One region of the Erwinia psychrophila genome, then DNA from elsewhere that is predicted to be linked to it. Evidence: predicted binding sites of a transcription regulator. Region 1 holds the regulator's gene; the other holds the start of a gene.
What was found. Region 1 encodes LexA, which represses DNA repair genes until DNA is damaged. Its sites were predicted from a motif close to TNCTGTATGTACATACAGNA; they were not measured.
Positions count from the first base shown of each region.

Region 2: a site for LexA is predicted at 1,890-1,909, ahead of mutH (DNA mismatch repair endonuclease MutH). Genes of this name have one in related genera too.

Region 1 is NZ_JBCHVB010000010.1:75,956-80,380, forward strand. Features, by position in the region: gene AAH446_RS18705 (CsbD family protein) at 1-42, opposite strand, end outside; gene dinF (MATE family efflux transporter DinF) at 275-1,594, opposite strand; gene lexA (transcriptional repressor LexA) at 1,697-2,305, opposite strand; gene AAH446_RS18720 (diacylglycerol kinase) at 2,413-2,781, opposite strand; gene plsB (glycerol-3-phosphate 1-O-acyltransferase PlsB) at 2,910-4,425, shown strand, end outside.
Region 2 is NZ_JBCHVB010000007.1:170,030-174,454, forward strand. Features, by position in the region: gene ptsP (phosphoenolpyruvate--protein phosphotransferase) at 1-918, opposite strand, end outside; gene rppH (RNA pyrophosphohydrolase) at 931-1,455, opposite strand; gene mutH (DNA mismatch repair endonuclease MutH) at 2,140-2,826, shown strand; gene AAH446_RS16610 (TerC family protein) at 2,885-3,595, shown strand; gene AAH446_RS16615 (YgdI/YgdR family lipoprotein) at 3,764-3,979, shown strand; gene AAH446_RS16620 (NADP(H)-dependent aldo-keto reductase) at 4,173-4,425, shown strand, end outside.

The DNA of each region.
Region 1 (4,425 bases):
TTTAAACTGCTTCCAGTTACCGCCGGCTTCGTCGTTATTCATCTTTTCTCTCCTCAACCTCTGGGGTAAACAGCATTAGTCTTTTCGTCCCGACAATGGGTTAACAGCAAAATAAAAAGCTGCTTAATTGCCTGACGTAAGGATAATTGTAGTAGAAGATGAAGATTTTGCACGTTACGACAAATCCGAGCTCAACCCGGCGCTAAAGAAAGTCGCTATTGCACTGACCTGAACGGTCAGTGCGGAGGCTTGCGCAGTAAGAGAGTTTGGGACGTTAAGCGAACCACGTGCCATGACGCCAGTGCCGTCGCCACACCCACCACAGCGTAATGCCGCGCAACAGCAGAAACACCGTTATTGCCAGCCACAGACCATGGTTACCCAGCACCGGCACCGTAAATAAGGTCAGGCCATAACCCAGCGCGGCGACGGCCATGCCATTACGCATTTCGGCTGCGCGCGTGGCGCCAATAAACATCCCGTCCAGCAAATAGCACCACACGCCGCAAACCGGCAGGACAATCTGCCAGAAAAGATAGCTATCCGCCCGCTGGCGAAGCTCAGGTAGTGAGGTCAGCAGCGCCACAATATCCGGGCCCGTCACCGCGTAGATCAGTGAAAATAACAGAGCCACCAGTCCCGCCTGCCGGCAGGCAGCATGCCAGACACGCAGTAATTTATGGCTGTCCCGGGCGCCATACGCCTCACCTGACGTCGCCTCAACGGCATAGGCGAAGCCATCAAGCGCATAGGCGGTGAAGGTCAGAAACATCAGCAGCACCGCATTGACCGCCACAATATCGCTCCCTAAGCGTGCGCCGGACAGCGTCAGTGAGACAAAGCAAAGCTGTAACAGCAGCGAGCGCAGCATAATGTCGCGGTTGAGCCTGAGCAGACGGCCAATATCACCCCGCCATGACTTTATCAGTAAAGCGAACTGTATCCCCCGCAGCTTCATTACCTTCTGCACCATCAGCAGCCCGATTGCCAGCGTACAATATTCAGCAATTACGGTTGCCGCAGCGGCGCCCTCCACGCCCCAGCCGAGCCCCACGACAAACCAGAGGTCGAGCACAATATTCACCACGTTGCCCACCACCAGCAGGATAACGGGCGCCCGGGCATACTGAACCCCAAGCAGCCAGCCGAGCAGGACAAGGTTTCCCAGCATGGCGGGCGCACTGAGCCAGCGAATATTCATAAACAGAGCGGCCTGATGCAGCACCGCCGGATCGCCGCCAACCAGGCCCAGCGCCAGCTGCGTAAGGGGTGACTGACAGAGGATAAAGCCGACACCGGCGACAGCGGCAATCATGAGCGGCTGCATTAACGCCTTCGCAAGCGCGGGTTTATCCCCCGCGCCAAACGCCTGCGCGGTCAGTCCCGTGGTGCTCATCCGCAGAAACAGCAGCAGCATAAAGAGAAAGCTGGTCACGGTGGTTCCGACGGCCACGCCGCCTAAATAGACCGGACTGTCCAGATGACCGATAACGGCGGTATCCACCAGGCCCAGCAGCGGCACGGTGATATTAGAGAGGATCATGGGCAGCGCGAGGCGCCAGAGGTGCTTATCGGAGGAGGTGAAGAATCGCATCAGCATAAACTCAGCGATGGCCGGAGAGAAATCCGCTGCGACCGGGGAAGCCGCAGCGGCAGGAGCGCAGCACGGGCTTGCCGTGCTTCAGGGCATCTGTGCTTAGAGCCAGTTACCGTTGCGGATCACGCCGACGGCCAGCCCTTCAATCGAAAGCGTATGCTCGCGCAGATCGATGACGATCGGCTTGAACTCGCTGTTTTCCGGCAGCAGATGAACCACGTTGCCCTGCTTCTTCAGGCGCTTAACGGTAACCTCATCATCAATACGGGCGACCACGACCTGACCGTTACGCACATCCTGGGTTTTATGCACCGCCAGCAGGTCGCCGTCCATAATGCCGATATCCTTCATCGACATGCCGCTGACGCGCAGCAGGAAGTCGGCGCCAGGCTTAAACAGGTCGGGATCGACCTGATAGTGGCCTTCAATATGCTGCTCGGCCAGCAGTGGCTCGCCGGCGGCCACGCGGCCAATCAGCGGCAGTCCGGTCTCTTCTTCCATCATCAGACGGATGCCGCGCGAGGCGCCCGAGACAATCTCAATCACGCCTTTACGCGCCAGCGCTTTAAGATGCTCTTCTGCGGCGTTCGGGGAGCGGAAACCCAGCTGCGTGGCGATTTCCGCCCGCGTCGGCGGCATGCCGGTCTGGTTAATATGGTCGCGAATCAGGTCGTAAACCTGCTGCTGCCTTGCCGTTAGTGCTTTCATCCCGCCCCCTGGTTGTTTATACAGTCGACTGTGAGTATATACAGGTATTTGCAGGATGAAAACCTAAAGATCAAGAATTAACCGCAGATGACGCAATTCTGGAAAGGCTATCGCAAAAGCGGCAGCAAAAGCATCAGCCAGACCGCGATGGCGAGCAGGATTGCCAGCAGCACCGCCGCCGATCCCATGTCTTTAGCCCGCCCCGCCAGCGGATGAATTTCGCTGCCGATCCGGTCAACCACCGCCTCAATGGCGCTGTTGAGGATCTCCACGATAATCACCAGCACCACAGAGCCAATCAGAAGAACACGCGTAACCGGGTCAACGTCCAGCCAGCAGGCCAGAATGATAGCGACGAGGACGGCGACCGCTTCCTGGCGGAAAGCCGCTTCATGCTGCCAGGCGGCCCGCAATCCCTGCCAGGAATACCCTGCCGCTTTGATGATCCGGGTCAAACCGGTGACGTTATTTGCCATAATGAGGGAACCCTTTGTGATGTTTAACGTCAATGTCTGGGTGGCGCACTTTTTGCAACATCACAGATCTCACTGGCGCTTTCTGGTATGCTTGCGGCGCTTTGCTAACAAGAGGCTTCATGTTGTCTATGTCAGGTTGGCGTAACTTATATTATAAATTATTGAATTTACCAGTTAAATTCTTTGTGAAAAGTAAAGCGATCCCCGCTGAGCCGGTCGCTGAACTGGGGCTGGATACATCGCGCCCTATTATGTATGTGCTCCCTTACGATTCAAAGGCCGATTTGCTGGCGCTGCGTGAACAGTGCCGCAAACAGGATCTGCCCGATCCTTTAGATCCGCTGGAGATTGACGGTGCCATGCTGCCGCGCCACGTTTTTATTCATGACGGGCCGCGCGTCTTCCCCTATTTCGTGCCAAATCTGGAGTCGGTGAAACTGTTTCACGAATACCTCGATCTGCACCGCAGCAATCCGCTGCTGGACGTGCAGATGGTGCCGGTCGCCGTGATGTTTGGTCGCGCGCCGGGTCGCGAAGTGCAGGGCGAAAGCCAGCCGCATCTCCGCATGCTGAATGGAATTCAGAAATTTTTCGCCGTGTTGTGGCTTGGGCGCGACAGCTTTGTGCGCTTCTCGCCGATGGTTTCGCTGCGTCGTATGGCGACCGAACACGGCACGGACAAATCGATCGCCCAGAAGCTGGCCCGCGTGGCCAGAATGCACTTCGCCCGCCAGCGATTGGCCGCGATTGGCCCGCGCCTGCCGGTTCGCCAGGATCTGTTTAACCGGCTATTGCAGTCGAAGGCCATCGCAAAAGCGGTGGAGGATGAGGCGCGCAGTAAAAAAATCTCCCATGAAAAGGCCCAGCAGAACGCCATTGAGCTGATGGAAGAGGTGGCGGCGGATTTCTCCTATGAGGCGATTCGTCTTACCGATCGCATCATGGGCTGGACGTGGAGCAAACTCTATCAGGGAATTAACGTCAACGGCGGCGAACGCGTGCGTCAGCTGGCGCAGGACGGCCATGAAATCGTCTATGTGCCCTGCCACCGCAGCCATATGGACTACCTGCTGCTCTCTTACGTGCTTTACCATCAGGGACTGGTGCCGCCCCATATCGCCGCCGGCATTAACCTGAATTTCTGGCCCGCCGGGCCGATTTTCCGCCGGTTAGGCGCGTTCTTTATCCGCCGCACTTTTAAGGGCAACAAGCTCTACTCCACCGTTTTCCGCGAATACCTTGGCGAACTCTTTACCCGCGGTTATTCCGTCGAATACTTCGTTGAGGGAGGCCGCTCGCGTACGGGCCGCCTGCTCGATCCGAAGACCGGCACGCTGTCGATGACGATTCAGGCGATGCTGCGCGGCGGTAACCGCCCTATCACGCTGGTGCCTATCTATATTGGCTATGAGCACGTGATGGAAGTGGGGACCTACGCCAAAGAGCTGCGCGGCGCGACCAAGGAGAAAGAAAGCTTCCTTCAGATGGTGAGAGGCCTGCGCAAGCTGCGCAACCTCGGTCAGGGCTATGTGAATTTTGGCGAACCGCTGCCGCTGGTGACTTATCTGAATAAGCGCGTGCCCGAATGGCGTGAGGCGATCGATCCGATTGAAGCGCACCGTCCTGCCTGGCTGACGCCGGCGG
Region 2 (4,425 bases), on a different contig from region 1:
AACCAGCCGCTGCCCCAGCACGCGCAAATCACCCGCGCGTTCGCGCAGATAGCTGTCCTGCAGGCTGGCAAACTGGGCGGCAAATTTCTCAATGACTTTCTTCACCGCCCACTCGGCTACCGATCCGGCGTCAATCTCCGCGTAGAGATCTTTTTTCAGCCGGGCGTCGCTGAGAAGGTGTGAATAGAGGTCAAAGATCGCCGCGCTCTCTTTATGCACGCTGGCGGTGAAGCGCTTGCTGTAGCGGCGAAACTCGCTGGAGGCTTCATCCATCGCCAGCGAGAGGCGTTCACGTTCGCGGTGGGTATCCAGCGTGGAAGCGGCAAAAATATTATCGAGCGAAGGCTGGGTGATATCTACCCAGCCGGGCGCCACCGCCACGCCGGGGGCTGCGGCAATCGCCCTGACGCGCGTTTGCCGGTATTGCCCGAACAGCGCGTTGAGCTGCGACTGGGAGAGAATAGCCGCCATCTGGGTGGCGAGCGTGACCAGGAAAGATTCTTCACTTTCATCAAACTGCCGGTGCTCGCGCTGCTGCACGACCAGCACGCCAAGCAGCTGGCGACGGCTGATGATCGGCACGCCGAGAAACGAGCGGAAACGCTCTTCTTTCACGGAGGGAATATATTTGAAGCTGGGATGACTCTGCGCATCCGCCAGGTTGATCGGCTCGGCCAGCCGTCCCACCAGCCCGACGATCCCTTCGTCAAAGGCCAGCGCAACGGTGCGTCCACGCGGCTTTTTCAGCCCGCGTGTCGCCATCAGGTAATAGCAGCGGCGATCGTGATCGGCAAGGTAGACCGAACAGACTTCGGTATCCATCGCAAGGCAAATTTCATTCACCAGGATATCGAGCGCTTCGGTAAGCCGGGGGGCGCCGGCCACTTTCTCAACTATTTCGCGCAGCTGTGTCAGCATCATCTATATGGCTTAACCTCGCTTCCGGCGCCAGGGGGCATTTCGCTGTACGGTATTCTCCTGTAGCGGCATTACCACGCTGGCAAACTCCTTCATCACCCGGCGGTAGACGTCCCGTTTAAAGGAAACCACCTGGCGCACCGGATACCAGAAGCTCACCCAGCGCCACCCGTCGAACTCTGGGGTGCTGCTGGTTTGCATATTGATATCCGCGTCATTGCACATTAACTGCAGAAGAAACCACTTCTGTTTCTGGCCGATACAGACCGGCTTTGTGTCCCAACGCACCAAACGTTTTGGCAATTTATATCGTAACCAGTTTCGGGTAGAGGCAAGAATGCGGACGTCCTTGCGGTGCAACCCCACTTCCTCAAAGAGTTCGCGGTACATCGCCTGTTCCGCCGTTTCCCCGGGATTGATGCCTCCCTGCGGGAACTGCCAGGAGTGCTGACCAAAACGTCTGGCCCACAATACCTGTCCCTGCCTGTTACAAATTACGATACCAACATTCGGGCGGTAGCCATCATCATCGATCACTGGACTACCTCAAACTAAAAACTCGGATGTTCTGATTGTTTCACACTCCTTACAGGCGGTAAACCACTGGTTTGTGCCCTTACTTCTCCTCTGTTACGGGATAACTTAGCTCAAAAGTCAAAGTTATAAACAGAAGAGGGCCAAGTTTGCCGATCTTATTCACGTTTTCTGTGGATAGCTTTGTGCAGAACCCGGTTAACAGATGGGGAAAACTTTCTTAACGCCTCAATCCCGACCGGCCAGGTTTTTATTTAACTAATTATAAATTATAGAAATTATTTGGTTATCCCGCGAATTTATTACGCGTTCATTCTGCTGTCATAACTGCCAGATCCGCAGGTGGCGAAAGATCCACCACCCGACGATTTATCCACAGCATATGCCGCTTCCTTGTGCACTTAAGGGTGAAAAAGCGAGAAAAGTCGTGCCGTCAAGGCTGTAAATCGAAACAGTGTTCAGTCTGAAAAGCAGTTATCCCATTTTTCTGTGGATAACAGGGTGTAAGATCCTGTTCATTGTCGGTGTCTAACCGGGCATAACCTGAAACGCGCTGAGAGCCTCTGGCGAGATCGGCAAAAAAACGCATGATTTATCATGCTATTATTGCCCTTTGTTCCCGTCAGCTCTCTTCTGACAGACGGGGGAAATAAGTGTGGTTATTTTTTGTACAGTGTGGGTAAAAATATGATCCAGGCTTTTCTGCCGGTGCCGCCACCGGAAAACGAGGCCCGGCTGCTTGAGCGGGCCAGCCAGCTTGCAGGCTATACGCTGGGGGAACTCGCGCTGCGTGCCCATCTTCCCATCCCAAAAGATTTGAAGCGGGATAAAGGGTGGGTAGGCATGATGCTTGAACTCTACCTGGGCGCCAGCGCAGGCAGCAAGCCGGAACAGGATTTTGCCGAGATCGGGGTTGAGCTGAAAACGATCCCGATTGATGCGCAGGGCCGCCCGCTGGAAACCACCTTCGTCTGCGTTGCTCCGCTGACCGGCAACAGCGGGGTTGTCTGGGAAACCAGCCATGTACGCCACAAGCTGGCGCGCGTCCTCTGGGTGCCGGTGGAGGGAGAGAGGCAAATCCCGCTGGCTCAGCGCCGGGTTGGCGCGCCGCTGCTCTGGAGTCCCGATGCAGAAGAAGAGAGCCTGCTGCGCCGGGACTGGGAAGAGCTGATGGATATGATTGTGCTGGGCCAGGTCGACCAGATCACCGCCCGTCATGGCGAAGTGCTGCAAATACGTCCTAAAGCCGCCAACAGTCGTGCGCTGACCGAAGGTATAGGCAAAGACGGCCAGCCGGTTATGACGCTGCCACGCGGTTTTTACCTCAAGAAGACGTTTACCGGCCCGCTGCTGGCGCGCCATTTTCTGCTGTAAGCCCTGCGCTGATTAACGGCGGGTTATACTTTTCTTTTTTTCAGGATACAGGATCTATATGTTTGACTGGATTGCAGATCCCAATGCCTGGCTGGCGCTGGGAACGCTGACGATTCTGGAGATCGTCCTCGGTATTGATAATATTATTTTCCTTTCTCTGGTGGTAGCCAAACTCCCCGCAGCTCAACAGAACGCCGCCCGTCGTCTCGGTCTGTGCGGCGCGATGCTGGTACGCCTTGGGCTGCTGGCATCGATTGCGTGGGTCATCCAGCTGACCGAACCGTTATTCACGCTGCTGGATCACCGCTTTTCCGTCCGCGACCTGATTTTATTACTGGGCGGCTTATTCCTACTGTGGAAATCCAGTAAAGAGATCCATGGAACCATTGAAGGCGAAGAGGAGCAGGAGAAAACTCACGTTCACTCATTTATCGGCGCTATTGTGCAGATTATGCTGCTGGATATTATCTTCAGCCTGGATTCTGTTATCACCGCCGTTGGCCTCTCCGATCATCTGATTATTATGATGGCGGCCGTGGTGATTGCCGTTATGATCATGATGTTTGCCGCCCGCACTATTGGCGAGTTCGTTGAACGTCACCCGACCGTTAAGATGCTGGCGCTCTCCTTCCTGATTCTGGTGGGCTTTACGCTGATCCTCGACGGCTTCCATGTACATGTGCCAAAAGGCTATATTTATTTCGCCATGTTTTTTTCAATGTCGGTGGAATGTCTCAACCTTATGCGCGGAAAAAAGCGTACTCTCTGAACAGAGGCTGGCCGGAGTATCCGTCCAGCCCCGCTCTGTAATATCACTTTACGAAAAAAGTCAATGGCGTGGCGTGCTTGAGGCCTGTTTTCAGAGTTATGAGGTTACTTCCGCGGCGCAAATACGTTATTAATAGCGCATTGGATCAACAATCTTCGGGAGCAGAGAATGAGATATGTGTTTGGCGCAGCGGCACTGATACTGACGATGCTGGTCAGCGGGTGCAGCAGCGATTACGTCATGGCCACCAGGGAAGGTAAAATGATCATGACGCAGGGCAAGCCTGAAATTGATGAAGAGACCGGCCTGGTCAAATACACCGACGGATCGGGACACGAGCTGCAAATCAACGGTGATGAAATTTCCTCCATCGTTGAGCGCTAAGTTGTATTACGCCACCTGCCCTTGTTCTTCAGGTGGCGAAGCGCACACTTCCCGATAAATCCCCCCTTCCCCCTGCTGCGCCCGGCGGTTATAGTCGATAGCCGGACCTGAGCGCGAGCCGCGATATGACGGCATACAGGCCATACGCGATGCTCAGGTTCTACCTTTAATAATGAAAAAAGGAAGCCGGCAAATGCACTATCATCGTATCCCCCACAGCACACTGGAAGTCAGCCAACTGGGGCTGGGCACCATGACCTTTGGTGAGCAGAACAGCGAAGCCGACGCTCACGCGCAGTTAGATCTGGCCGTTCGTTCCGGCATTAACCTGATTGATGTCGCAGAAATGTATCCGGTGCCGCCGCGCCCGGAAACCCAGGGATTAACCGAACAATACGTTGGCAGCTGGCTGAAGGCCCGCGGCAACCGCGATAAAATCGTGCTCG